Regions from separate parts of the Enterobacter sp. C4G1 genome, predicted to be linked through region 3. Evidence: predicted binding sites of a transcription regulator. Region 3 holds the regulator's gene; each other region holds the start of a gene.

The links. The regulator PhoB, encoded in region 3, activates phosphate uptake and scavenging genes when phosphate is short. The targets are predictions, from matches to a motif close to CTGTCATAAAACTGNCNNAT.
Region 1: a site for PhoB is predicted at 3,414-3,433, ahead of uvrB (excinuclease ABC subunit UvrB). Genes of this name have one in related genera too.
Region 2: a site for PhoB is predicted at 3,647-3,666, ahead of opgB (phosphatidylglycerol--membrane-oligosaccharide glycerophosphotransferase). Genes of this name have one in related genera too.
Region 4: a site for PhoB is predicted at 3,919-3,938, ahead of pstS (phosphate ABC transporter substrate-binding protein PstS). Genes of this name have one in related genera too.

What each region holds. Positions count from the first base shown of each region.
Region 1 is NZ_JBQVVV010000001.1:2,471,827-2,477,845, reverse strand. Features, by position in the region: gene yvcK (uridine diphosphate-N-acetylglucosamine-binding protein YvcK) at 1-492, shown strand, start outside; gene uvrB (excinuclease ABC subunit UvrB) at 1,167-3,182, opposite strand; gene ACT9TW_RS11900 (ABC transporter ATP-binding protein) at 3,934-4,656, shown strand; gene bioD (dethiobiotin synthase) at 4,619-5,320, opposite strand; gene bioC (malonyl-ACP O-methyltransferase BioC) at 5,313-6,019, opposite strand, start outside.
Region 2 is NZ_JBQVVV010000001.1:1,714,374-1,720,392, forward strand. Features, by position in the region: gene ACT9TW_RS08260 (helix-turn-helix transcriptional regulator) at 1-321, opposite strand, end outside; gene ACT9TW_RS08265 (EAL domain-containing protein) at 322-957, opposite strand; gene opgB (phosphatidylglycerol--membrane-oligosaccharide glycerophosphotransferase) at 1,141-3,432, opposite strand; gene ACT9TW_RS08275 (DUF2501 domain-containing protein) at 3,702-4,184, opposite strand; gene dnaC (DNA replication protein DnaC) at 4,271-5,008, opposite strand; gene dnaT (primosomal protein DnaT) at 5,005-5,550, opposite strand; gene ACT9TW_RS08290 (organic hydroperoxide resistance protein) at 5,674-6,019, opposite strand, start outside.
Region 3 is NZ_JBQVVV010000001.1:2,096,142-2,102,160, forward strand. Features, by position in the region: gene sbcC (exonuclease subunit SbcC) at 1-709, opposite strand, end outside; gene sbcD (exonuclease subunit SbcD) at 706-1,911, opposite strand; gene phoB (phosphate response regulator transcription factor PhoB) at 2,099-2,788, shown strand; gene phoR (phosphate regulon sensor histidine kinase PhoR) at 2,810-4,105, shown strand; gene brnQ (branched-chain amino acid transporter carrier protein BrnQ) at 4,515-5,834, shown strand; gene proY (proline-specific permease ProY) at 5,916-6,019, shown strand, end outside.
Region 4 is NZ_JBQVVV010000001.1:1,097,509-1,103,527, forward strand. Features, by position in the region: gene ACT9TW_RS05245 (right-handed parallel beta-helix repeat-containing protein) at 1-8, opposite strand, end outside; gene glmU (bifunctional UDP-N-acetylglucosamine diphosphorylase/glucosamine-1-phosphate N-acetyltransferase GlmU) at 353-1,720, shown strand; gene glmS (glutamine--fructose-6-phosphate transaminase (isomerizing)) at 1,875-3,704, shown strand; gene pstS (phosphate ABC transporter substrate-binding protein PstS) at 4,026-5,066, shown strand; gene pstC (phosphate ABC transporter permease PstC) at 5,195-6,019, shown strand, end outside.

The sequences.
Region 1 (6,019 bases), 380 kb from region 3:
GCAATTGATGTGGAAGGCCATGAAGTTTACGGCGAAGTGAATATTGACCAGCTGACCCTGCCGCCGAAAGAGCTCATGACATATCCGGGCGTTCCCGCTACGCGTGAAGCCGTCGATGCTATCGGCGAAGCGGATTTGATCCTGATTGGGCCGGGAAGTTTTTACACCAGCCTGATGCCCATTCTGCTGGTAAAAGAGCTGGCTCAGGCCCTGCGCAGAACACCAGCTCCGGTGGTCTATATCGGTAATTTAGGGCGTGAACTGAGCCCGGCGGCAGCAAGCCTGACGCTTGCGGACAAGCTCGGTATCATGGAGCAGTACGTCGGGAAAAAAATCATCGACGCGGTTGTGGTTGGGCCGAAAGCTGATGTGTCGGGGATCGGCGCACGCGTCGTGGTGCAGGAGCCACTGGAAGCCAGCGATATTCAGTATCGCCACGATCGTCATCTGCTGCGTGAAGCACTGGAGAAGGCGATTCAGGCGTTGGGTTAAGGTTTTGCTTCAGTGCGGTCTGGTGCCCTCACCCCGCCCCTCTCCCACAGGGTTGAGGGATCCCCACAAAAAATACGAGCACGGACGGCTCCCTCTCCTTTTTGGGGAGAGGGCTGGGGTGAGGGGGAACATACGGCTGTGGTGGTTATTCCGTTCACTTTATGTTCTTTGCTACTCTGTCACCACAATACCCGTGAACGTGCCAGGGTAGCTCACCGCCGCTACCCTGGCAACCCGGGCTCCCGGCAAAGAAAATCACCGCTTCGCGGTACCCTCAGCTTATTCCTTCCGGCTTATCGGGGACGGGCGGAGGTAACGTCCCTGTAAATCCGCCCTCTCGGCGCATCCATGCGCCTCGCCCCGGCCTACAGGAAACGCTTCGGCGATTTTCAGCCGGACTCACGCACCCTCAACCTTCTCTGCGGCCTGAAAATGGCACGGTTGTTGAGTCCCGCAGAAATCGGCGAACCGCAGGCAGACGGTCGGGAGGTGAGCGCAGTGCGAAGCACCGATTTCATTGCGGGCCGCGGGGATTGATAAGGGGGCCGCGGTGGCCCCCTTATCCCGTTCACAGGTTCTGAACGAATTATTTTCTGCTGATATTAAGGTGAACGGAATCATGCACCGTGCTTAACTGACAAGCAGTACAGCTTTTGGCTGCCATTTTGCTTTTGTTACGATGCCGCAATAAACAGATCCCGCAACTGATGCAGCTGGTCACGGATTTGCGCAGCCTCTTCAAACTCCAGATTCTGCGCGTGTTGCATCATCTGCGCTTCCAGCTCATGAATTTTCTGCTGGAGCGCTTTTGGTGTCAGCACGACAGTATCTTCTTCTACCACTGAACGCGCCTTGCCCCGCCCTTTTGCTTTTGTTTTGGCGATGTTCTGACCCAGCGCCAGAATATCCACCACCTTCTTGTTCAGCCCTTGCGGCGTAATACCATTTTCTTCGTTATAACGCTGCTGTTTCTCGCGTCGACGTTCCGTTTCACCAATCGCTTTCGCCATCGATGGGGTTATCTTATCGCCGTAGAGGATCGCCTTACCGTTCACGTTACGCGCGGCACGGCCAATGGTCTGGATCAGGGAACGCTCAGAACGCAGGAAGCCCTCTTTGTCGGCGTCCAGAATCGCGACCAGCGACACTTCAGGCATATCCAGACCTTCTCGCAGCAGGTTGATCCCCACCAGTACGTCGAACTCGCCCAGACGCAGGTCACGGATAATTTCCATACGCTCCACGGTATCGATATCCGAGTGCAGATACCGCACGCGCTCACCGTGTTCTTCAAGATATTCAGTCAGGTCTTCCGCCATGCGCTTGGTCAGGGTCGTCACCAGAACGCGTTCATTGATGGCAGCGCGGATACGAATCTCAGACAGAAGATCGTCAACCTGCGTAGCAACAGGGCGTACTTCGATAATCGGATCCAGCAGACCGGTAGGACGCACCACCTGGTCCACCACCTCGTCGCCCGATTTCTCCAGTTCATAGCTGCCCGGCGTTGCCGACACGTAGATAGTTTGCGGAGCAAGTGCTTCAAACTCTTCAAACTTCATCGGGCGGTTATCCAGCGCTGATGGCAGGCGGAAACCGTACTCTACCAGCGTCTCTTTACGCGCCCTGTCGCCGCGATACATGCCGCCAATCTGCGGAATCGTCACGTGGGATTCATCCACCACCAGCAGGCCGTCCGCCGGAAGGTAGTCAAACAGGGTTGGCGGTGGCTCGCCCGGCCCGCGGCCAGAGAGGAAGCGCGAGTAGTTTTCGATACCGGAGCAGTAACCCAGCTCGTTCATCATCTCCAGATCAAACTGGGTACGCTGGCTTAAACGCTGCTCCTCGAGCAGCTTGTTATTCGCCAGTAGCACCTTACGGCGGTCTGCCAGCTCGTCTTTAATATCTTCCATCGCCTGCACAATACGTTCACGCGGGGTCACGTAGTGCGTTTTAGGGTAAACCGTGAAACGCTGAATGACCGATTCCACATGCCCGGTCAGCGGGTCAAACAACGACAGCCGCTCAACCTCTTCATCGAACAGTTCAACACGCAGTGCAATATCGTCTGACTCTGCCGGGAAGATATCGATAACTTCGCCGCGCACGCGGAACGTACCACGCTGGAAGGCCTGGTCGTTGCGGGTGTATTGCAGCTCTGCCAGGCGGCGCAAAATCGCACGCTGATCGATGATCATCCCCTGGGTAAGGTGCAACATCATCTTCAGGTACAGGTCCGGGTCGCCCAGACCGTAGATAGCTGACACCGAAGCCACCACAATCACATCGCGGCGTTCCAGCAGCGCTTTGGTTGCCGACAAACGCATTTGTTCGATGTGTTCGTTCACCGACGCATCTTTTTCGATAAAGGTATCGGAGCTTGGGACATACGCTTCTGGCTGGTAGTAATCGTAGTAAGAAACGAAGTACTCCACCGCGTTCTCCGGGAAGAACTCTTTCATCTCACCATAAAGCTGAGCCGCCAGGGTTTTATTCGGGGCAAGCACCATAGTGGGGCGCTGGAGATCCGCAATGACGTTGGCAACGGTAAAGGTCTTACCCGAGCCGGTAACGCCCAGAAGCGTCTGATGTGCCAGACCGTCTTCCAGCCCCTCTTCCAGGCGACGGATCGCCTCAGGCTGGTCGCCTGAAGGGCTGAAAACAGAATTCAATTTGAACGGTTTACTCATGGGCGATGACCTGATGACGTAATTAGCGGCAGGTGAGTAATTTTACTCGCAGCTGCCAGGATTGCCAGTAAAAAATACTGGATGAAAAACCAGTGGCGTGTCAGGATATTTAGAGTAGCGTCCGATTGATTAGCGTAATCCAGGTCAAAATTTAGACTGCGACAAAATAAAACACCAGCGAACCCGGGTTATCCCCAGAACTTTTTCTTTTTTAACATTTGTCAAGCCGTGTAATGAAAGTTTTGTGGCAACCAGTGACAGTTTCATTACGCTAATTGCTTTTATATAACAATTTGATTTTTAACCGATATTTTCTAAAGCCGCGTTTCGCACCAATTCAGGTGTAAGCCGCGTGTTCTCTCGCTTATCGCGTGTTTTCTAACTCTAATACACATGGTTATCCACAGGAATAGTGGATAACTGCTTCCAGCCCGTATAGACCGCCACTCAGCTAATTCCCGGTTTTTCCCACCGGTGGGGTGACAAAAAAATTTTATAGCTGTTTTTTGATGATAATCAGTTGCGTCAGACATAACGGATTGGTGAGATCTTAATCACAATTCAGTGATTTTATCGCTGCACCACAACTCAACACCGCCAGCACTGCCACTGTGCAATTCCGTGCCGCATCCCTACTTTGCCCCAGGCTCATTCCTAAAAAAGTCTCTTTTTTAATCAACTTAACGGTTCTGGCAGGAGTTTTGCACAATCCGTACGAGCCATACCCACATCGATTTTTAAGGAGAGAAATATGTTGAGTCTGCGTGCAGTTAATCAGTTTTACGGAAGCCAACATACGCTATGGAATGTTGATTTAGATTTACCGCCAGGCCTGTGTACGGGGGTCGTTGGCCTGCCGGGTATGGGGAAATCCACGCTGATGAACTGCATCGCGGGCAATTTACCCGTTGAGAGCGGAACCATCATCTGGCATGAAGCGGGGGCACCACCGCGCGATCTGCTCAGCCAGCCACCTGAACAGAGAAACCGACCTGGCATTGGCTACGTCTCGCAGGACAGACGGATTTTCTCGCAGTTGACCATTGAAGAGAATCTGCATATCGCGATGCGGGCCACGGGAAAGCCTGATGCCTCCGCCAAAAGCGAGGTTTACGCGCTTTTCCCGCAGCTCTATACGCTGCGCCAGACACGCGCCAACGGGTTATCGCCCGATATTCAGTATCAGCTGGCGATAGCCAACGCCCTGGTGAATCGCCCGCGGGTGTTGATTCTGGATGAACCGATGCACGGCGCAGGGCCGAGCTTTGCCCAGAAGCTTGGGCAACTGTTGATAAGGCTGAACCGTGAGCTGGGTATGACGGTACTGTTAGCGGAGCAGCAGCTGTCGTTTATCCGTCGGGTTGCGGACCGCTTCTGCATGTTGTATCGCGGGCGTAACGTGGCACAGGGCCACGTTAACGAGCTGAATGATGAGCTTATTGCCCACTGGATGACACTGGAGGCAAGACGCTGAGATCCAGATAGTGACCAGTTTCGGCACTGTCGGCCCCCTCAGCAAGCCAGGGGATCTCACCCAGGCATGGCGCGGGCAGCACGCGTTTTAGTGTTGCCAGATATTCCTGATGACGCCTGCCTGGTGCGACCACATCGTTGGCTATCCAGCCCGCCAGGCGCAACCCCGCCTGCTGGATGGCCTGCGCAGTCAGCATAGCGTGGTTGATGCAGCCAAGCTTCACCCCCACCACCAGGATAACCGGGAGCTGTTCGGCCTGTACCCAATCGGCAAAGGTTTGTTGATCCGAAAGTGGTGTAAACCAGCCGCCAGCTCCTTCCACCAGTACCCACTCTGCCTGTTGCTCCAGAGCGCGTAATCCCTTCGACAACACCGCGAAATCAATCGCCCGGCCTTCGTCTGCACTGACGATGTGCGGCGAGGTTGGCTCGGCGAATGTGTAGGGATTCACCTGCGAGTAGCTCAGCGTAAGGCTGCTGTTACGTTGCAACGCCAGCGCATCCGTATTGCGTAATCCCTCTGTTGTCATCTCACTGCCCGAGGCCACAGGTTTGTAGCCCGCGGTGATAAACCCTTGCAGATTCGCCGCTTGCAATAGCGCCGAGCTGGCAACCGTCTTACCGACTTCCGTATCGGTGCCGGTGACAAAATAACGTTCAGTCACGTTCGATAATCCCATGAAAAAGTTGATAAGAGAGCGGAAACTCGCCCTGTTGCTGCGGCCAGGCCATCTCTAAACGGTGCAACTGACCACGGGTAAGCGGTTTTACGTCCCGCCCTGAATGCAAATGCGTCGCCCCAATGCCTTTCAGCGAGCGCATGGCGCTGAGGGCATCGCTAAAACTGAGCGTAATGGTCTGCACCACGCTGCGGTTACGCCAGCCTTTCAGCGCCTGGAGCACCTCATCCAGCGATAAAAACCGGTTAGCGTGCGTCCCGGCATCCACCACGTGCCAGGCCTGATTCAGCTCCGGCAAAGAGCTTTCAAGCAGCGTGGTGAATGCGATTTTTCCGCCGGATCGTGCCACGCGATACAGCTCATGCAACGCCTGAGGCAGGCTGCTGCACCACTGCACTGCAAGGTGGCTCCACACCAGGTCAAACTGCCCGTCTGGCAGGGGAATGGCTTCAATATCCGCGACCAGATAGCGGTCAGCTGCCTGTTGCTGGCGTGCTTCGTCAAGCATTTGCGAAGAGAGATCGATAGCTGTCACACAGCTTCCCGCGGCGCGCCAGTAGCGGCTGTTCGCGCCCGGGCCACATCCGGCATCCAGCACCTGCGGGAAATGGCTCTCGCCCAGCGCGCTGAGCAACCCACGCGCGCTCTGACGTTGCAGTGCATCGTGTTGTGAATAGCTCTGCG
Region 2 (6,019 bases), 380 kb from region 3:
TTCAGTGCTTAAGCGCAGGATCAGCTGCGAAACGGACAGGTTGGTCGGCATCACTTTCACCCGATCAGAAGGCAAGTAGATTTGGATGTCATTGACGCGGGACGCTTCGGTAAAGACCAGACAGTGTTTATGGGGCGAACTTTTCATGGCCTGTTCGCGCATTCGCAGAATACTTTCCGGGCTTACGCCATTGCTCCAGAAAATATCTGGTCGGGGAGCCATCATTGTCGAAATGAGTGCTTTAAGGCCGAGCCACAGGAAATAGTTGTCGCTCAGAATGATGATTTGATAATCGGCGCGTGTGGTGTGAGACAGGTTCATTTACTTATTCCACAGGTAACCCTGGCCGTAATCCGCCGCGCTGGCGCGGGCAAGCGCGAAGTCGGCAAAGGTTTCAATGCCTTCAATCAGCACTTTGCTGGCCAGCGATTTACAGCGTTGCGTCAGGTGCAGGAAGTGTTCTGTTTCCGTCCTGCCGGACCAGAAATCCAATTTGTCGATTTTTACGCCGTAGAATAAAAACTGGCAGGTCAGCAGCTGCGGCAAAATGGCCTCAAAGACGTCGTCCGCCCACACCTCAACACCCCACTGCCGCAGGGATGCTATCCGCTGGCGCAGGGTGTGGGTGTCCTTCGGGTTGAGTTGCACAATCTGTTCAAGATCGGTCACTTCGATGGCCAGTTTTTCCGGGCGCGGAGTTTCCAGAATCAGGCGGGTGTAGAACTCCTCTTCCAGCAGCAGTTCGGAGGTGGCGTTCAGATAATATTTCCTCCGCGCGTTGCAACTCATGGCGTGGCGAAGCTGCGCAAAAAAATGCTGTTTACGCTGTGCAAAGGACATCGTTCTGAAGTAGTGCTCAAGATTGACGTGCGGTTTTGCCGTGGACAACATTTCCCAGGCAATGACATGTTCAGTATGTAATGTCCGGATGGATTCGAATTTGTAGCCAGTTAACATGATAGGGTTGCGTGAGTTCTCGTCGTGAATTGATGAGTTACGCAGTGTAGGGAGAGGGGGTCTTTCAGGATATTTATAAATAGATTTGCCTTATATAAAGAGCTTTAATCTAATTTATAAATATTTTATAGGATTTTGAATGGTCGTTTGTGCGCCCGACAGGATGCCGGGCGCGGAGTGTGATTAGCCTTCGTTGCTTACAATTTTAATTTCTACCATCCCGATTCCCAGCTTACGCGGCGAGTGGCCAAGGATATTGCCTTCGTTGGTGGACTGCGGGTCTGGCGGCGCAATCACCAGGGTATTGCTGCGCGACGGGTTGTCGAAATGCAGCGTGGTGGTGGTGACATCATTGCTGAGCGTCAGCGCCTGAACGGCATCACCTACCCGCACCGGGATCGGGTGATTGGCGTTAGGGCCAAATGCCTTCGCGGTGATCACCAGATCGAATTTTTCCGGTAGCGGATGGGCGTATTCGATTTTCACTTCATCACCCAGCTGGGCATTGGACCAGCGGCCCCAGGACTCAGGGCGCGAGATCCCGCTGAACTGCTTCACCTCTTCCGGCGCACCGGCCACGTTAAAGATAAAGCTGTCGGCTTTGTAACGAATATCGTTATCGACGATTTTCAGCATATCGACGTTGCGCTGGTAGCGGGTTGTGTCGATGACCGTATCTTTAAAGGCGGTTTTACCTTTCCACTGGGCTTTATCGACGTGCTGAACGATCTGTTCCCCGCCAAGCTGCCCCTGGGAGACGCACCAGTCGGTTGAGAGCGACAGCGGCTGCGACCAGAGCTGACCCATTTTGTAGCATTGATCTACCCAGACGAAGTTATCGCGCGGGGCGAAATCGGCCAGCTGGTAACGCAGTGGCGCTGAGTATTCACTTTCCGGCAGCGGCTCTACACGGTTATCCGACACGCGAAGCAGCAACGGCAGGCGGAAATGGCTGCCCGAGAAGGCAATCATGCCTTTCTGCTGATCGATGGTGAAGTCTTTCATCTCTTTCGGGAAGTTCCACAGGCGAATGATATCAGGCTTCCACGCGAGGATTTTTTCCTTCATGTTGAGGAACACTTCCGACAGCGACTGTCCTGACAGGGTGCTACGACCCAGACCAATAAAGTTATCACCGCCCAGGATATCCAGCACGGTGGCGCCGTTATCCATCGAGTTACGCTTGGTGGCAATTACATCCTGCTGCGGCTGGTCGCCACGCAGAATGAAGAACAGATTGCTGCGGTCCTGTTTGTTGAGCTCATCCCATGCGCTGTTTTTCATCGCCAGATGGTCAGAAGAGACAACAATCACCGTGTTTTTAAAATAGGGTGAGGCTTTAATTTTTTCGACCAGCGCGGCGATATGTTCCTGGCTGCACGTCACGGCGCTAAAGGACTTATTGTTTTTACCGTTGATATTGTAGCTTTTGCGCTGACAGGTGCGGGACACAAATCCGTCAGGATGGTGTGTGTCCACCGTCAGGGCGAACAGCGAGAAGCGCTGGCCTGAGCGGGACAGTTCTTCGAATTTCTTCCAGGTTTCATCCAGTACGGTGTCGTCGTAGAAGCCCCAGTCGTTACGATAGGCAGGGTCGGCTACCGTGGTTTTTAACTCTTCTGCGCCGTAAAGATGATCAAAACCGTGTGATTTCAGGAACACGTCTTTCCCGGCAAAGCGCAGGTTAGCTCCCTGCACAAAATAGTTTTCGTAGCCGGAGTTTTTCAGGATATCGCCAAGACAGATATTCTGCGGGAAGAAGCTCGACATGGACGCCGACGCGTTGCCTTCAAACGGGGCAAATAGCGGAATACCACACTGGGAAGCGACCATACCGGCGATGGTGTAATCGGTGCCGGGTAACTGCATGGTGTGGCTGAAATCAAGGCCTTCGTCTTTCAGCGGGCCAAGATCGGGAGTCAGGTTCGGGAACGCGTCATTATCAAAGTAGGTACGCTCCAGGCTTTCACCGTAGATGTAGACCAGATTGAGCTTCGGGCTGGCGATTTTCTTCGACGGCTCTTTGTAGTACGCAGCAAAATCAGGATCACCATCGCGCGACTGGGATTTGACCAGCTCGGTGATTTGGTGGAAGGCCGGGCTGGCATCCACTGAGGCCAGTGCCAGAAATAGCGCCAGCAGGCTGTAGCCAAAATGGTGGGGAAGATGCCGACGACGACGCAGTACCCAGGCGAGCGCGCTGAAAATAGCAACCAGCGATACCACGATGCCCAGGCCTGGAAGTATGTACTTACCAACACCTGCGCCGGTCAGGCTGTTCGTCAGAGTATAAAGCACCGCGTCATTAATGCCGTCGCCTGTAAAGTAATCGCTCGCATACAAGGTAATGTTGAGAACAATAAAAATGCCAAGCACCACCAGCGTGGCGATAAACCACCAGGTGTTGCGACCGGCTTTCCAGGCGTAAACGCCCACGGAGGCAAGAAAAAGGGTTAGGGACATTAACTCTGACAACAGCATATCCTCATGACGCCAGACGCTTAGCTGGCTAACTGGTTATTTTTTGGTATTACAATGTAATTGCGATGTCGCTTAGCTGCAATTTTAGTGTCACTAAAATGTGCTGTTGTTAGGATTTGGTTTAGAAAACCATTTTTTTGAAGGCGGTCGCATCCTGACTGGCGGACGCTGAGACTGTGGCAGGTGGTGAAAACGCTCATTTGACGCCGCGTTATAAGACTAACGTATTAAACGCGGCGTGTTGTGGCAGAAAATGGGGTCGATCAGGAGATGAAATTCATACCCTGCTTCAGCACCAGATCGCAGGCTTTGGTTTTCACTTCTTTCGCCAGCGAAGAGTTGCCGAGGGTGCTCAGGTTAAGCTGTTGGCCGTTTTGCGCATTCAGCAGGCCCTGAATACCGTCCATGTAGTTGGTATCTTGTTTCTGTTCTTGCGTATCCAGACCCAGTTTGCCAAGTACCTGGTTTTTAATGTTCTGGGTGTCGGTCATGGAAGCCAGCTTTTGCTTTGCACAATATTCCAGAATACCTGCCGCGTTGTTCATGGTGCCCGCGCTCAGGCTCTGAGTGCTGCTACCTAACAGGCTGGTGAGGGAAGAGGCGGACAGGCCACCCTGAGAGCTGCTGCTCTCTTTGGTCAGCTCGTTCGCGGCGCTGGAGAGTGAATCTTGCCATGATGCGGCCTGAGCAACGCCGGATACCATCAGCGCGCCTAATACTGTGCTGAGAAGAACGTGTTTTTTCATAATTGCTTACTCGAACAAAGCCCGTTTTGGGCCGAAAGTGGAGCCAGTATATACCTCTTGTCGCGCCGGTATTTCCTGGAAATTTCCTAATACTCTTTGCCGGTAACGCGGCTGCGATAACTATCCCAGTCAAAGATGACATACAGGCTGTTACCGAGCTTCATACGATCCATGACGCGTTCACCCAGCAGACGGGTCATTTCGTCGATATTGTGGTTAGTCAGCATTCCGGTTGGGCGTTTTGATGAGGAACGGCGGTCGACAATCTGGTTGATGATCACCTTTTCATAGCGGGATTCGGTCTGAACGCCAATCTCATCAATGACCAGTAAATCGACGTTACTCAGGTCGTTAAGCAGCTGTTCTTCGCTGGTTTCGCGATTGCTGAAGGTGTCTTTCATGGCGGACATGATATCGGCCACGGTGATAATCAGCACCGATTTACCGCGCAGCAGTAGCTCGTTACAGATGGCAGCGGCAAGATGATTTTTCCCGGTGCCGGGCTTACCGCTAAAAATAAAGCTGGCGATGTTACCGTCGAATTCGTCTACATACTGGCGTGCGGCGGCCAGGGCGCTCATCTGCCCCTGCGACTCCACTTTGTAGTTATCAAACGAGCAGTTCTGGTGCAGCGGGCGGATGCCGGAGCGGTTGAACGTGCGCTGCATTTTCATGGCCCGGTTTTCGCGGGCGAGGGCGGCGGCGCGGATCTCTCCTTGCTCTTTCTGCCATGCCAGCAGTTCTTCACCTGTCGTAAACGCGGGTTTGACGTTGGCAGGCATCATTTTTTGCAGACGTTTCATCAGGTCGCCGACGTTTTTCATTTAGCACCTCGGAATCCATTGGGGATCTGTTTGTCTGGTTCTGAAAAGGCGTTGATATCGCGCTTTGGCTGACCGCCGTTACTGGCGCGGTTCATCTGAATGCTGCGCGCAAGTTTTTGCTGCCACTGAACATGGTGGAACACTTTGCCTTCTGCCTGCCAGTAGGCGGTGAAAGCCGCCAGCTCTTCGGGGGTGACTGTTTGCGCGAGCGCAATCCCCCATAACGCGGCCTGACGCTGGAAGTCGGCGTCAGGTTGCCATCCGCCGTACATGGCAAATTTCCCCATCGGCACGGCGACCGGGGCGCTTCCTGGCTCTTCAAAGAACTGAGTATCCAGCGTCACATCGCTCACCGGGCGCGACAGGCGAGCTTCGAGATCCAACAACTGTGCCAGACGTTCAGGCGTGATCGCATAAAACGCCGGTGCGTTATCAGCGAATACCGCGAGCGTGCCGTTTTCGGCGTTGGTCAGTACACCACGGGGATCGTGCATAAATGCATCGATACCCGCAATGCTGGTGGTCAGGATTCTGGAAGACATAACACTTTCTCTACTGATTACTACGGGCGTGATATGGGCTTATGGTAGCACAGAGAGGAAGAGGGGATGGAGGGGGAAAGTATAGGTCACCCTCTCCCGGCAGGGAGAGGGAATCGGTCGGGATTACGCGATGATATTCAACGTCACGTCGATATTGCCGCGAGTGGCGTTAGAGTACGGGCAAACAATGTGTGCAGCATCGACCAGTTTTTTCGCTTCGGCTGCATCCATACCTTCAACGTGAATGTTGAGTTTCGCTTCGATACCAAAACCGGTTGGCAGCGGGCCAATACCTACTTCGCCTTCGATAAACGCGTCTTTCGGCAGGGAGAATTTATCGCGGGCAGCAACGAACTTCATCGCACCCAGGAAGCAGGCAGAATAGCCGGCTGCGAAAAGTTGTTCCGGGTTGGTGACTTCGCCACCCATGCCGCCCATCTCTTTTGGCACGCCCAGTTTTACATCCAGT
Region 3 (6,019 bases):
CCAGCAGGGCTTTCTCTTCGTCAGTAAGTACCTGCAAACTTTGCTGCAACTGCTGTTGCTGCTCTTCACTCAACAGCACCACGCCAGCAGCCTGGGCCTCGCACATCTCCAGGGCGCTGCGGGCCGCTTTGTGTTGTTCATATACTCGCGCTGAAATCTGGCCGTAGATCTCGGTGCCGGTGAGTTCTTCGAGTAGCTCGGCGCGATCGCCGGGTTTCGCATTAAGAAAGGCAGCAAATTGCCCCTGAGAGAGCAGCATCGAGCGGGTAAAACGATCGTAATCCAGGCCCGTCAGGGCAGCGGTTTGTTCAAGCTTGTCCGTCACTTTATCGGCAAGGATTTTACCGTCTTCACAGCGCGCCAGCTCCACGCGCGGGGCCTGTAAGTTGCCGTCTGGCTGGTTACGCGCCCGGTTCTGGCTCCAGAACGCGCGGTAAGCCGTGCCTTTTACTTCGAACTCTACTTCCGCCAGACACTCGGCGGTATCGCGCGTCATCAGGTCATTTTGCGCCTGAGAGACTTTTTGCAGGCGCGGCGTTTCGTGGTACAGCGCAAGGCAAATGGCATCCAGCAGCGTGGTTTTACCCGCTCCGGTGGCACCGGTTATAGCAAACAGCCCGTTGCTGGCAAAAGGCTCAGCGGTAAAATCGATTTTCCACTCACCCTTGAGTGAGTTGAGGTTTTTCAGACGCAGGCTCAGGATTTTCATGCGTTCTCTTCCTCGTCATTCAGTGAGTGCAGCGTATGGGCGAACAGCTCGTTCAGCCGGGCGCGTTTTGCATCGTCCATTTCTTCCTGGGCCAACCGGCGTTCAAAAACCTCTTCGACCTTCAGCTCGCTGAGCGTTTCGCGCTGAGCGCTCAACAGAATTTTCTCGCGCTGTTCGCGGCTACGGCGCACCAGCAGCACCTCGACGGGCAAATCTTCCGTTAAGGCCTGAATTTTACGCTGCATATCATGCAGATATTCATCGGTGGTGATTTCGATATCCAGCCAGACCGGTGGTTCTTGCGCCGCGCCGCGCCACTGCTCAAGCTGAGTGGTGATGGCCGCCAGGTCGCCTTTGAGTACCGCGAGCGGTTGGGTGACCGGAACCTCCAGCGTATCGACGACGCTAAGTTTGCCAGCGGTAAACGTCACCAGATGCACGGATTTGGCTTTGCCCGTCTCGTCAAAACTCAGGGAAATCGGGGAGCCGCAATAGCGAATATGTTCGCTGCCGCCAATCATCTGCGCGCGGTGAATATGCCCCAGAGCGATGTAATCCGCAGGCGGGAAGTTTTGCGCCGGGAAAGCATCGAGTGTGCCGATATAAATGTCACGTACAGCGTCACTTTTACTGGCGCCAACGGTGGTCAGATGCCCGGTGGCAATCACGGGAATCGCCTGTTTACCGCGAAGGGCGCAGGCTGCTTCATACTGCTGGTGGTAGTAGTCGGTTATGCTCTGCAACAGGTGCTGCTGCTTTTCACCGCCGGAAAGCCCGGCCTGGCTCTGAACGATATCTCTCGGACGTAAAAAAGGCACCGGACACAGTACCGCACCCGGCGTCCCGTCGCGTTTTTTCAGGATCTGCGGTGCGTGCCTGGCGCTGGCGACGACCGTCGTGTTGAGGAACGCGAGAATATCGCGGGATTCATTCAGCGTTGCCACGGAGTCGTGGTTACCCGCAACAATCACCAAATGACAGCCGGTTTGCTGTAAGTTAACGACAAAACGGTTATACAGTTCGCGTGCATAGCTTGGCGGTTGCCCGGTATCAAAAATATCCCCGGCAACGATGATGGCATCAACCTGATGCGACTGAGCAGTTTCCAGCAGCCAGTTCAGGAAGGCTTCATGTTCTGCGGCGCGGCTTTTGCTGTAAAAATTTTGACCCAGATGCCAGTCCGAGGTGTGAAGTATGCGCATAACGGTTCCGTGGCAAAAAAATGAGGATAGGATTATAAACTTTCAGAGAACGGAAAATAACCGCTGTAATAAAACAACAGTTTGCCATTTATAGTGGTAATGTTTTTCATAAATCTGTCATAAATCTGACGCATAATGACGCCGCATTACAAACTTGTAACTTAAATAAGATAAGACAGGGCAAAGTATGGCGAGACGTATTCTGGTCGTAGAAGATGAAGCTCCGATCCGTGAAATGGTGTGCTTCGTGCTCGAACAAAATGGCTTTCAGCCGGTAGAAGCTGAAGATTATGACAGCGCGGTGAATCAACTTAACGAACCCTGGCCTGATTTGATTTTGCTTGACTGGATGCTGCCTGGCGGCTCGGGATTGCAGTTCATCAAACACATTAAACGTGAAGCGATGACCCGCGATATTCCGGTTGTCATGCTCACGGCGCGCGGTGAAGAAGAAGATCGTGTGCGCGGTCTGGAAACAGGCGCTGACGATTACATCACTAAACCATTCTCTCCTAAAGAACTGGTCGCCCGTATTAAAGCGGTGATGCGCCGTATTTCGCCGATGGCGGTGGAAGAGGTGATTGAGATGCAGGGCTTAAGTCTTGATCCAACGTCACACCGGGTGATGACCGGCGAAAACCCACTCGATATGGGGCCGACCGAATTCAAGTTGTTGCATTTCTTTATGACCCACCCTGAGCGTGTCTATAGCCGTGAGCAGTTGCTGAATAACGTCTGGGGGACTAACGTCTATGTCGAAGACCGGACGGTTGATGTCCATATTCGCCGCTTGCGTAAAGCGCTGGAACTGAGCGGCCACGATCGTATGGTGCAGACGGTCCGCGGCACGGGTTATCGTTTTTCGACCCGTTTCTGAACAATGACAGGAGTGTGACGCGTGCTGGAACGTCTGTCATGGAAAAGGCTCGTTTTTGAACTCATTCTTTGTTGTATCCCGGCCCTCATTCTGGGGGCATCTGTGGGACACTTGCCGTGGTTTTTACTGGCAGCGGTCACCGGGCTGCTGATCTGGCATTTCTGGAATTTACTGCGCCTTTCCTGGTGGCTGTGGGTTGACCGCAGTATGACGCCTCCGCCGGGAAGCGGAAGCTGGGAGCCGTTACTCTACGGCCTGCACCAGATGCAGATGCGTAATAAAAAGCGCCGTCGTGAGCTGGGTAGCCTGATCAAACGTTTTCGCAGTGGCGCGGAGTCTCTGCCGGATGCGGTGATTCTGACCACCGAAGAAGGGACTATCTTCTGGTGTAATGGCCTGGCGCAACAGCTGCTTGGCCTGCGCTGGCCGGATGATAATGGCCAGAATATCCTTAACCTTCTGCGTTACCCCGAATTTACGCTGTATCTGAAAAAACGCGACTTTACCCGCCCGCATAATCTGAAACTGAACAATGGTCGTCACCTTGAGATCCGAGTGATGCCTTACAGCGACCAGCAGTGGTTAATGGTTGCGCGTGACGTAACGCAGATGCACCAGTTGGAAGGGGCGCGACGTAATTTCTTTGCTAACGTCAGCCACGAGCTGCGCACGCCGTTAACGGTGCTGCAGGGCTATCTGGAGATGATGCAGGAGCAAACGCTGGAAGGGGCGCCACGCGAAAAAGCGCTGCATACCATGCGTGAGCAAACGCACCGGATGGAAGGGCTGGTGAAACAGCTTCTGACGTTATCGAAAATAGAGGCCGCCCCGACGCTTGCGTTGAATGACACTATCGACGTGCCGATGATGCTGCGCGTTGTAGAACGCGAAGCGCAGACCTTGAGCCATAAAAAACATCTACTGACCTTTGAGGTTGATAATGGCCTGAAAGTACTGGGCAGCGAGGATGAGCTGCGTAGCGCCATTTCTAACCTGGTCTATAACGCGGTAAATCACACGCCAGAAGGGACGCATATTGTGGTGCGCTGGCAACATACCCCGACAGGTGCGGAGTTTAGCGTTGAGGACAACGGGCCGGGGATTTCGCCGGAACACCTGCCTCGCCTGACTGAACGCTTCTATCGTGTGGATAAAGCACGCTCGCGACAGACCGGAGGAAGCGGTCTGGGGCTGGCGATTGTGAAACATGCGGTCAATCACCATGAAAGCCGTCTCGATATTCAGAGCACGCTGGGGAAAGGAACCCGTTTCAGTTTCGTTATCCCGGAACGATTAATTGCCAAAAAAATTGCCTGACAACAGGCGTGTCATTTTTCCTTTCCACGGGCCAGCCATTGCTGGCCCGTTTGCTTTGCGGTCAAGTAAAGCCTGAGTGAATTTTATACGCCTGATGCTTTTTTGTTCGCATGATTAGCCATGGGTTTTTCTTATAAATAGCGTATTGTGCTGGTCTGTTTTTTCATGATGGCATATTGTTCTGGTTTTACGATCCCACCTTGCCTTTAAACGTTATAAGCGTTTAAATTGCCCCCCAGATACTGTCAGACCGACTGTATTTGCGTGGTAAATCGAAAAACTATTCTTCTCCACGCCAGGACGGGAGAATATCCCGCTGAAATTGAGCAAATTTTCCGCTGTATTGTCCCGTCAGGGATGGCGAAAATCTCAACGTTTTCAACACCACATCCACAGGCAGTAAGGTTTTATGACCCATCACTTAAAATCGCGTGACATCATCGCGCTGGGCTTTATGACATTTGCGCTGTTCGTTGGCGCAGGCAACATCATTTTCCCTCCAATGGTCGGCTTACAGGCGGGTGAACACGTCTGGACTGCTGCGTTTGGTTTCCTGATTACTGCCGTGGGTCTACCGGTACTGACCATCGTTGCGCTGGCGAAAGTCGGCGGCGGCGTTGATAGCCTCAGCACACCGATCGGTAAAGTGGCTGGCGTTCTGCTGGCGACGGTCTGCTATCTGGCTGTTGGCCCACTGTTTGCGACCCCGCGTACGGCAACGGTCTCTTTTGAAGTGGGGATTGCTCCGCTGACCGGCGACGGTGCGATGCCGCTGTTTATCTACAGCCTGGTGTACTTCGCGATTGTCATTCTGGTTTCTCTTTATCCGGGCAAGCTGCTGGATACCGTGGGGAACTTCCTGGCGCCAATGAAAATTGTGGCGCTGATCGTGCTGGCCGTTGCGGCTATCATCTGGCCGGCTGGCCCTATCAGCGATGCGATGGATGCCTATAAAAATGCGGCGTTCTCCAACGGTTTTGTGAACGGTTATCTGACCATGGATACGCTGGGCGCGATGGTGTTTGGTATCGTTATTGTGAACGCGGCGCGTTCCCGTGGTGTGACCGAAGCGCGTCTGCTGACCCGCTATACCATCTGGGCTGGCCTGATGGCCGGTGTGGGCCTGACGCTGCTGTATCTGGCGCTGTTCCGCCTGGGTTCAGATAGCGCTATGCTGGTTGAACAGAACGCGAACGGTGCGGCTATCCTTCATGCTTACGTGCAGCACACCTTCGGTGGTGCGGGCAGCATGTTGCTTGCGGTGCTGATTTTCCTGGCGTGTCTGGTGACGGCCGTTGGCCTGACCTGCGCGTGCGCTGAGTTCTTTGCTCAGTATCTGCCGCTCTCTTACCGCTCGCTGGTGTTTATTCTGGGCATTTTCTCAATGGCGGTATCGAATCTGGGGCTGAGCCACCTGATTCAAGTTTCCATTCCGGTGCTGACGGCCATTTATCCGCCGTGCATTGTGCTGGTGGTGTTGAGCTTTACTCGCCCGTGGTGGAATAATTCATCCCGAATTATTGCGCCGGCCATGTTTATCAGCCTTCTTTTTGGTATCCTTGACGGAATCAAAGCATCAGCATTCAGTGAAATGCTGCCAGCCTGGACACAGCGTCTGCCGCTGTCCGAACAAGGTCTGGCATGGCTGATGCCTACCGTTGTAGCGCTGGTTCTGGCCGTTATCTGGGACCGTGCAGCAGGGCGTCAGGTTACATCTAACGCGCATTAATCAACGGCAACAAACTGTTTAACCACGGGGCTTAAGGCCCCGTGGTTTTTTGTTTTTTTCGTGTTGAATGGCAAGATTTAAATGGAAAGCACTAACAAACTCAAACGTGGACTGAGCACCCGCCACATCCGCTTTATGGCGCTGGGTTCAGCTATCGGTACGGGTCTTTTTTATGGCTCGGCAGA
Region 4 (6,019 bases), 1.0 Mb from region 3:
TAGTTCATCTTATTCTCCTGAGTGATAATTGAGCGTCATTATCATAAAGATGAAACGGCGTTTCTTTTTTATCTGTCACATTATTCGATTATTAAAACCATGTTTTGATTTTGGCTTATCTTTATTCATGAGGCGAAAGAATAGCTAAGCTGTTGTGAGAGCTTGCGACTTACCGTGAGAATGCTATTTTCAAGAGAAAAAGTGATTTACTCTGCCCTAAAAAGTATCCTCAAATAGCCCGTAAAGCCCTGGGTTGAGCGTTTTAACGACATTCCATTTTATGGCGCAAAATATGTAGAATTTTCAACGTCAAAGGGTTTTACTTCTCACTCAAATTACAGTCAGGACGCGTATGTTGAACAATACGATGAGCGTGGTCATCCTTGCCGCAGGTAAAGGCACCCGCATGTATTCCGATCTTCCGAAGGTGCTGCACACCCTGGCAGGAAAGCCTATGGTGCAGCATGTCATTGATGCCGCTAATGATCTCGGTGCCAGCCAGGTACACTTGGTTTACGGCCACGGCGGCGATCTGCTGAAGCAAACGCTGCGTGATGACAAACTCAACTGGGTACTTCAGGCTGAACAACTGGGTACTGGTCATGCGATGCAGCAGGCTGCCCCGTTCTTCGCGGATGACGAAGACATTCTGATGCTTTACGGCGATGTTCCGCTGATTACCGTCGACACCCTGACTCGCCTGCGTGAAGCGAAACCGCAGGGCGGTATTGGTTTGTTAACCGTCGTACTGGACGATCCGAGCGGCTATGGCCGAATTACCCGTGAAAATGGCAACGTAACGGGTATTGTTGAGCATAAAGATGCCAGCGACGCCCAGCGTCAGATCCAGGAAATCAATACCGGCATCCTGATTGCCAACGGCGCAGATATGAAACGCTGGCTGTCGAAACTGACCAACAACAACGCGCAGGGTGAGTATTACATCACGGATATTATTGCCCTGGCGTACCATGAAGGCCGTGAAATTGCCGCTGTACACCCGGCTCGCATCAGCGAAACCGATGGTGTAAACAACCGGCTGCAACTTTCCCGCCTTGAGCGTATTTATCAGTCTGAGCAGGCGGAAAAACTGCTGCTTGCAGGCGTTATGCTGAGCGATCCAGCGCGTTTTGATCTGCGCGGCACCTTGTCTCACGGGCGCGATGTTGAGATTGATACTAACGTTATCCTTGAAGGCAACGTGACCCTTGGCCATGGCGTTAAAATTGGCACGGGTTGCGTGATTAAGAACAGCGTCATTGGTGATAACTGCGAAATCAGCCCATACAGCGTGGTAGAAGATGCCCATCTGGAAGCGGCGTGCACCATTGGTCCGTTTACGCGCCTGCGCCCTGGCGCTGAGCTGCTGGAAGGCGCGCACGTGGGTAACTTCGTCGAAATGAAAAAAGCGCGGCTGGGTAAAGGCTCTAAAGCCGGTCATTTGACCTATCTGGGCGATGCGGAGATTGGCGATAACGTGAATATTGGTGCAGGAACGATCACCTGTAACTACGACGGTGCTAATAAGTTTAAAACCATCATTGGTGATGATGTGTTTGTCGGCTCTGATACGCAGCTGGTGGCGCCTGTTACCGTTGGTAATGGCGTAACTATTGCCGCAGGAACGACTGTCACGCGTGATGTGGCTGATAACGAGCTGGTGTTAAGCCGTGTGCCGCAGGTTCACAAGCAGGGCTGGAAACGCCCGGTGAAGAAGTAACAGATTTTCGGGACGAGGGGATAATATAATCCCCCTCCCATAAGCAGTACCCATAAATATAACCCCACTCTCTACAAGGCTCGGGGCGCCCGAAAAGGGCAACAACAGGTCAGCGACAACGCATGGCATAGCGCCATAATCAGGAAATCTAACTATGTGTGGAATTGTTGGAGCAGTTGCGCAGCGTGATATTGCTGAAATCCTTCTCGAAGGTTTACGTCGTCTGGAATACCGTGGCTATGACTCTGCTGGTCTGGCTGTGGTGGATGCTGAAGGTCAAATGACCCGTTTGCGTCGTCTGGGTAAAGTGCAGATCCTGGCGCAAGCGGCGGAAGAACACCCGCTGCACGGCGGTACCGGTATTGCGCATACTCGCTGGGCGACGCATGGCGAACCCTCCGAAGGTAACGCACACCCGCATGTGTCTGAACACATTGTGGTGGTGCATAACGGCATTATCGAAAACCACGAACCACTCCGTGAAATGCTGAAAACACGCGGTTATACCTTCGTGTCTGAAACCGACACCGAAGTTATTGCTCACCTGGTTCACTGGGAACTGGAACAGGGCGGCACGCTGCGTGATGCGGTGCTGCGTGCTATTCCTCAGCTGCGCGGTGCATACGGGACGGTTATCATGGATTCCCGTGACCCGAGCACACTGCTTGCTGCACGCTCCGGTAGCCCAATGGTTATCGGCCTTGGCATGGGTGAAAACTTCATCGCATCCGATCAGCTGGCACTGCTGCCAGTGACCCGTCGCTTTATCTTCCTGGAAGAGGGCGATATCGCTGAAGTGACGCGCCGTTCCGTGTCTATCTTTGATAAAGCCGGTACGCAGATCAATCGCCAGGAAATTGAATCCAACCTGCAATACGACGCAGGCGATAAAGGCGCTTACCGTCACTACATGCAGAAAGAGATTTACGAGCAGCCGAACGCCATCAAAAACACCCTGACCGGGCGTATTAGCCACGGCGTGGTGGATCTGAGCGAATTGGGCGACAAGGCGAACGAGCTGCTGTCGAAGGTTGAGCATATTCAGATCGTCGCCTGCGGGACGTCGTATAACTCCGGTATGGTGTCGCGCTACTGGTTTGAATCGCTGGCGGATGTGCCATGCGATGTGGAAATCGCCTCTGAATTCCGCTACCGCAAATCCGCAGTGCGCCGTAACAGCCTGATGATCACCCTTTCCCAGTCTGGTGAAACGGCGGATACCCTGGCGGCGCTGCGTCTGTCCAAAGAGCTGGGCTATCTTGGCTCTCTGGCGATTTGTAACGTGCCGGGATCTTCTTTGGTACGCGAATCCGATCTTGCGCTGATGACCAACGCGGGCACGGAAATTGGTGTCGCATCGACGAAAGCCTTCACTACGCAGCTGACAGTGCTGCTGATGCTGGTGGCGAAACTGGCGCGTCTGAAAGGGCTGGATGCCGCTGTTGAGCAGAACATTGTTCATGGTTTGCAGGCTTTGCCGAGCCGTATTGAGCAGATGCTGTCTCAGGACAAACGTATTGAGCAGCTTGCGGAAGATTTCTCTGACAAACATCACGCGCTGTTCCTGGGGCGTGGCGATCAGTATCCGATTGCGCTGGAAGGCGCGCTGAAGCTGAAAGAGATCTCGTACATCCACGCAGAAGCCTATGCGGCAGGTGAGCTGAAACACGGCCCTCTGGCGCTGATTGATGCGGATATGCCGGTTATCGTCGTTGCGCCAAACAACGAACTGCTGGAAAAACTGAAGTCCAACATTGAAGAAGTGCGCGCCCGTGGCGGTGTACTGTACGTCTTTGCTGATAAGGATGCCGGTTTCACCAGCAACGACAACATGCACATCATCGAGATGCCGCATGTGGAAGAGGTGATTGCACCTATCTTCTACACCGTTCCGCTGCAATTACTGGCTTATCACGTTGCGCTTATCAAAGGCACCGACGTTGACCAGCCACGTAACCTGGCGAAATCTGTGACGGTTGAATAATCATCTCAGGCTCCACCTTCGGGTGGAGCTTTTTTACCCTTCCTGGTTTGTTTTTAATCAATTCTTTCCCATTTTTATTTATGACAATCTGTCATCTTCAGCTACTTTTTTCAGTGTCACATAAAGAAAATATTACTGAAAACATACTGTCATGTTTGTGGCTATCTAATTGATACGTTTGATAATTTTTACTGACTTTTAAGTTAAACTTTTGTTGTCATAAAACTGTCATAATTCGTACATTTATCTGTCACCTGTTTGTCCTATTTTGCTCATCGTAGCCACTAAACAACGATTTACGAAAATCTTGCAGGAGACATTATGAAAGTTATGCGTACCACTGTCGCAACTGTTGTCGCCGCGACCTTATCTCTGAGCGCTTTCTCTGTATTCGCAGAGGCAAGCCTGACTGGTGCCGGTGCAACCTTCCCTGCGCCGGTGTATGCCAAATGGGCGGATACTTACCAGAAAGAAACGGGTAACAAGGTTAACTACCAGGGTATCGGCTCCTCCGGTGGCGTTAAACAAATTACCGCTAACACCGTTGATTTCGGCGCATCAGATGCTCCACTGACTGATGAAAAACTGGCTCAGGAAGGCCTGTTCCAGTTCCCTACCGTTATCGGTGGTGTGGTTCTGGCAATCAACCTGCCGGGCGTGAAGTCTGGTGAGTTGGTGCTGGACGGCAAAACACTGGGTGACATCTACCTGGGCAAAATCAAAAAATGGGATGACGAAGCCATTGCTAAACTCAACCCAGGCCTGAAACTGCCTTCTCAGAACATCGCTGTGGTTCGCCGCGCAGATGGTTCTGGTACCTCTTTCGTCTTCACCAGCTACCTGGCGAAAGTGAACGAAGAGTGGAAATCTAAAGTCGGTTCTGGCTCTACCGTTAACTGGCCAACCGGTTTGGGCGGTAAAGGTAACGACGGTATCGCGGCATTCGTACAGCGTCTGCCAGGCTCTATCGGTTATGTAGAATACGCTTACGCTAAGCAGAACAACCTGGCTTACACCAAGCTGCTGTCTGCTGACGGCAAGCCAGTAAGCCCGACTGAAGAGAACTTTGCTAACGCTGCTAAAGGCGCTGACTGGAGCAAATCCTTTGCACAGGATCTGACTAACCAGAAAGGAGAAGGCGCATGGCCAATCACCTCTACCACGTTCATTCTGGTTCACAAAGAGCAGAAGAAACCTGAGCAGGGTACTGAAGTGCTGAAGTTCTTCGACTGGGCATACAAAAACGGCAACAAACAGGCTAACGACCTGGATTACGCCAGCCTGCCGGATAGCGTGGTTGAGCAGATTCGTGCTGCATGGAAGACCAACGTGAAAGACAGCAGCGGTAAAGCGCTGTACTAACAGGATATATTTAACGAAGATGGCGGGTGGCGCTGCGCTTACCCGCCCTACGGTTTACTCTGTAGGCCCGGTAAGCGTCAGCACCACCGGGCATATTCGTAAAAACGTCTCAAACAGAAGAGTGATTTATGGCTGCAACCAAGCCTGCATTTAACCCTCCGGGTAAAAAAGGTGACATGATTTTCAGCGCGCTGGTAAAACTGGCTGCGCTGATTGTGCTATTGCTGCTGGGCGGCATTATCGTGTCCCTGATTTTCTCATCCTGGCCGAGCATCCAGAAATTTGGATTCTCTTTCCTGTGGACGAAAGAGTGGGATGCACCGAACGACATCTACGGTGCGCTGGTGCCGATTTACGGCACGCTGGTGACCTCGTTCATTGCTCTGCTGATCGCTGTTCCGGTCAGTTTTGGTATTGCCCTGTTCCTGACGGAACTGGCGCCTAACTGGCTGAAGCGTCCGCTTGGTATCGCCATCGAACTGCTGGCGGCTATCCCGAGTATCGTGTACGGCATGTGGGGCCTGTTTATCTTTGCTCCGCTGTTTGCGAAATACTTCCAGGAGCCGGTGGGCAATGTCCTGTCCTCTATCCCGTTTGTGGGGGCGCTGTTCTCTGGCCCGGCATTCGGTATCGGTATTCTGGCTGCGGGTGTGATCCTCGCCATCATGATTATTCCGTACATTGCGGCCGTTATGCGCGATGTCTTCGAACAAACCCCGGTGATGATGAAAGAGTCGGCTTACGGCATCGGCTGCACCACCTGGGAAGTTATCTGGCGCATTGTTCTTCCGTTCACCAAAAATGGGGTGATCGGTGGTGTTATGTTGGGATTAGGTCGTGCACTGGGAGAAACCATGGCGGTGACCTTTATCATCGGTAATACCTACCAGCTCGACAGCGCATCGCTCTACATGCCAGGTAACAGCATTACATCAGCCCTGGCTAACGAATTT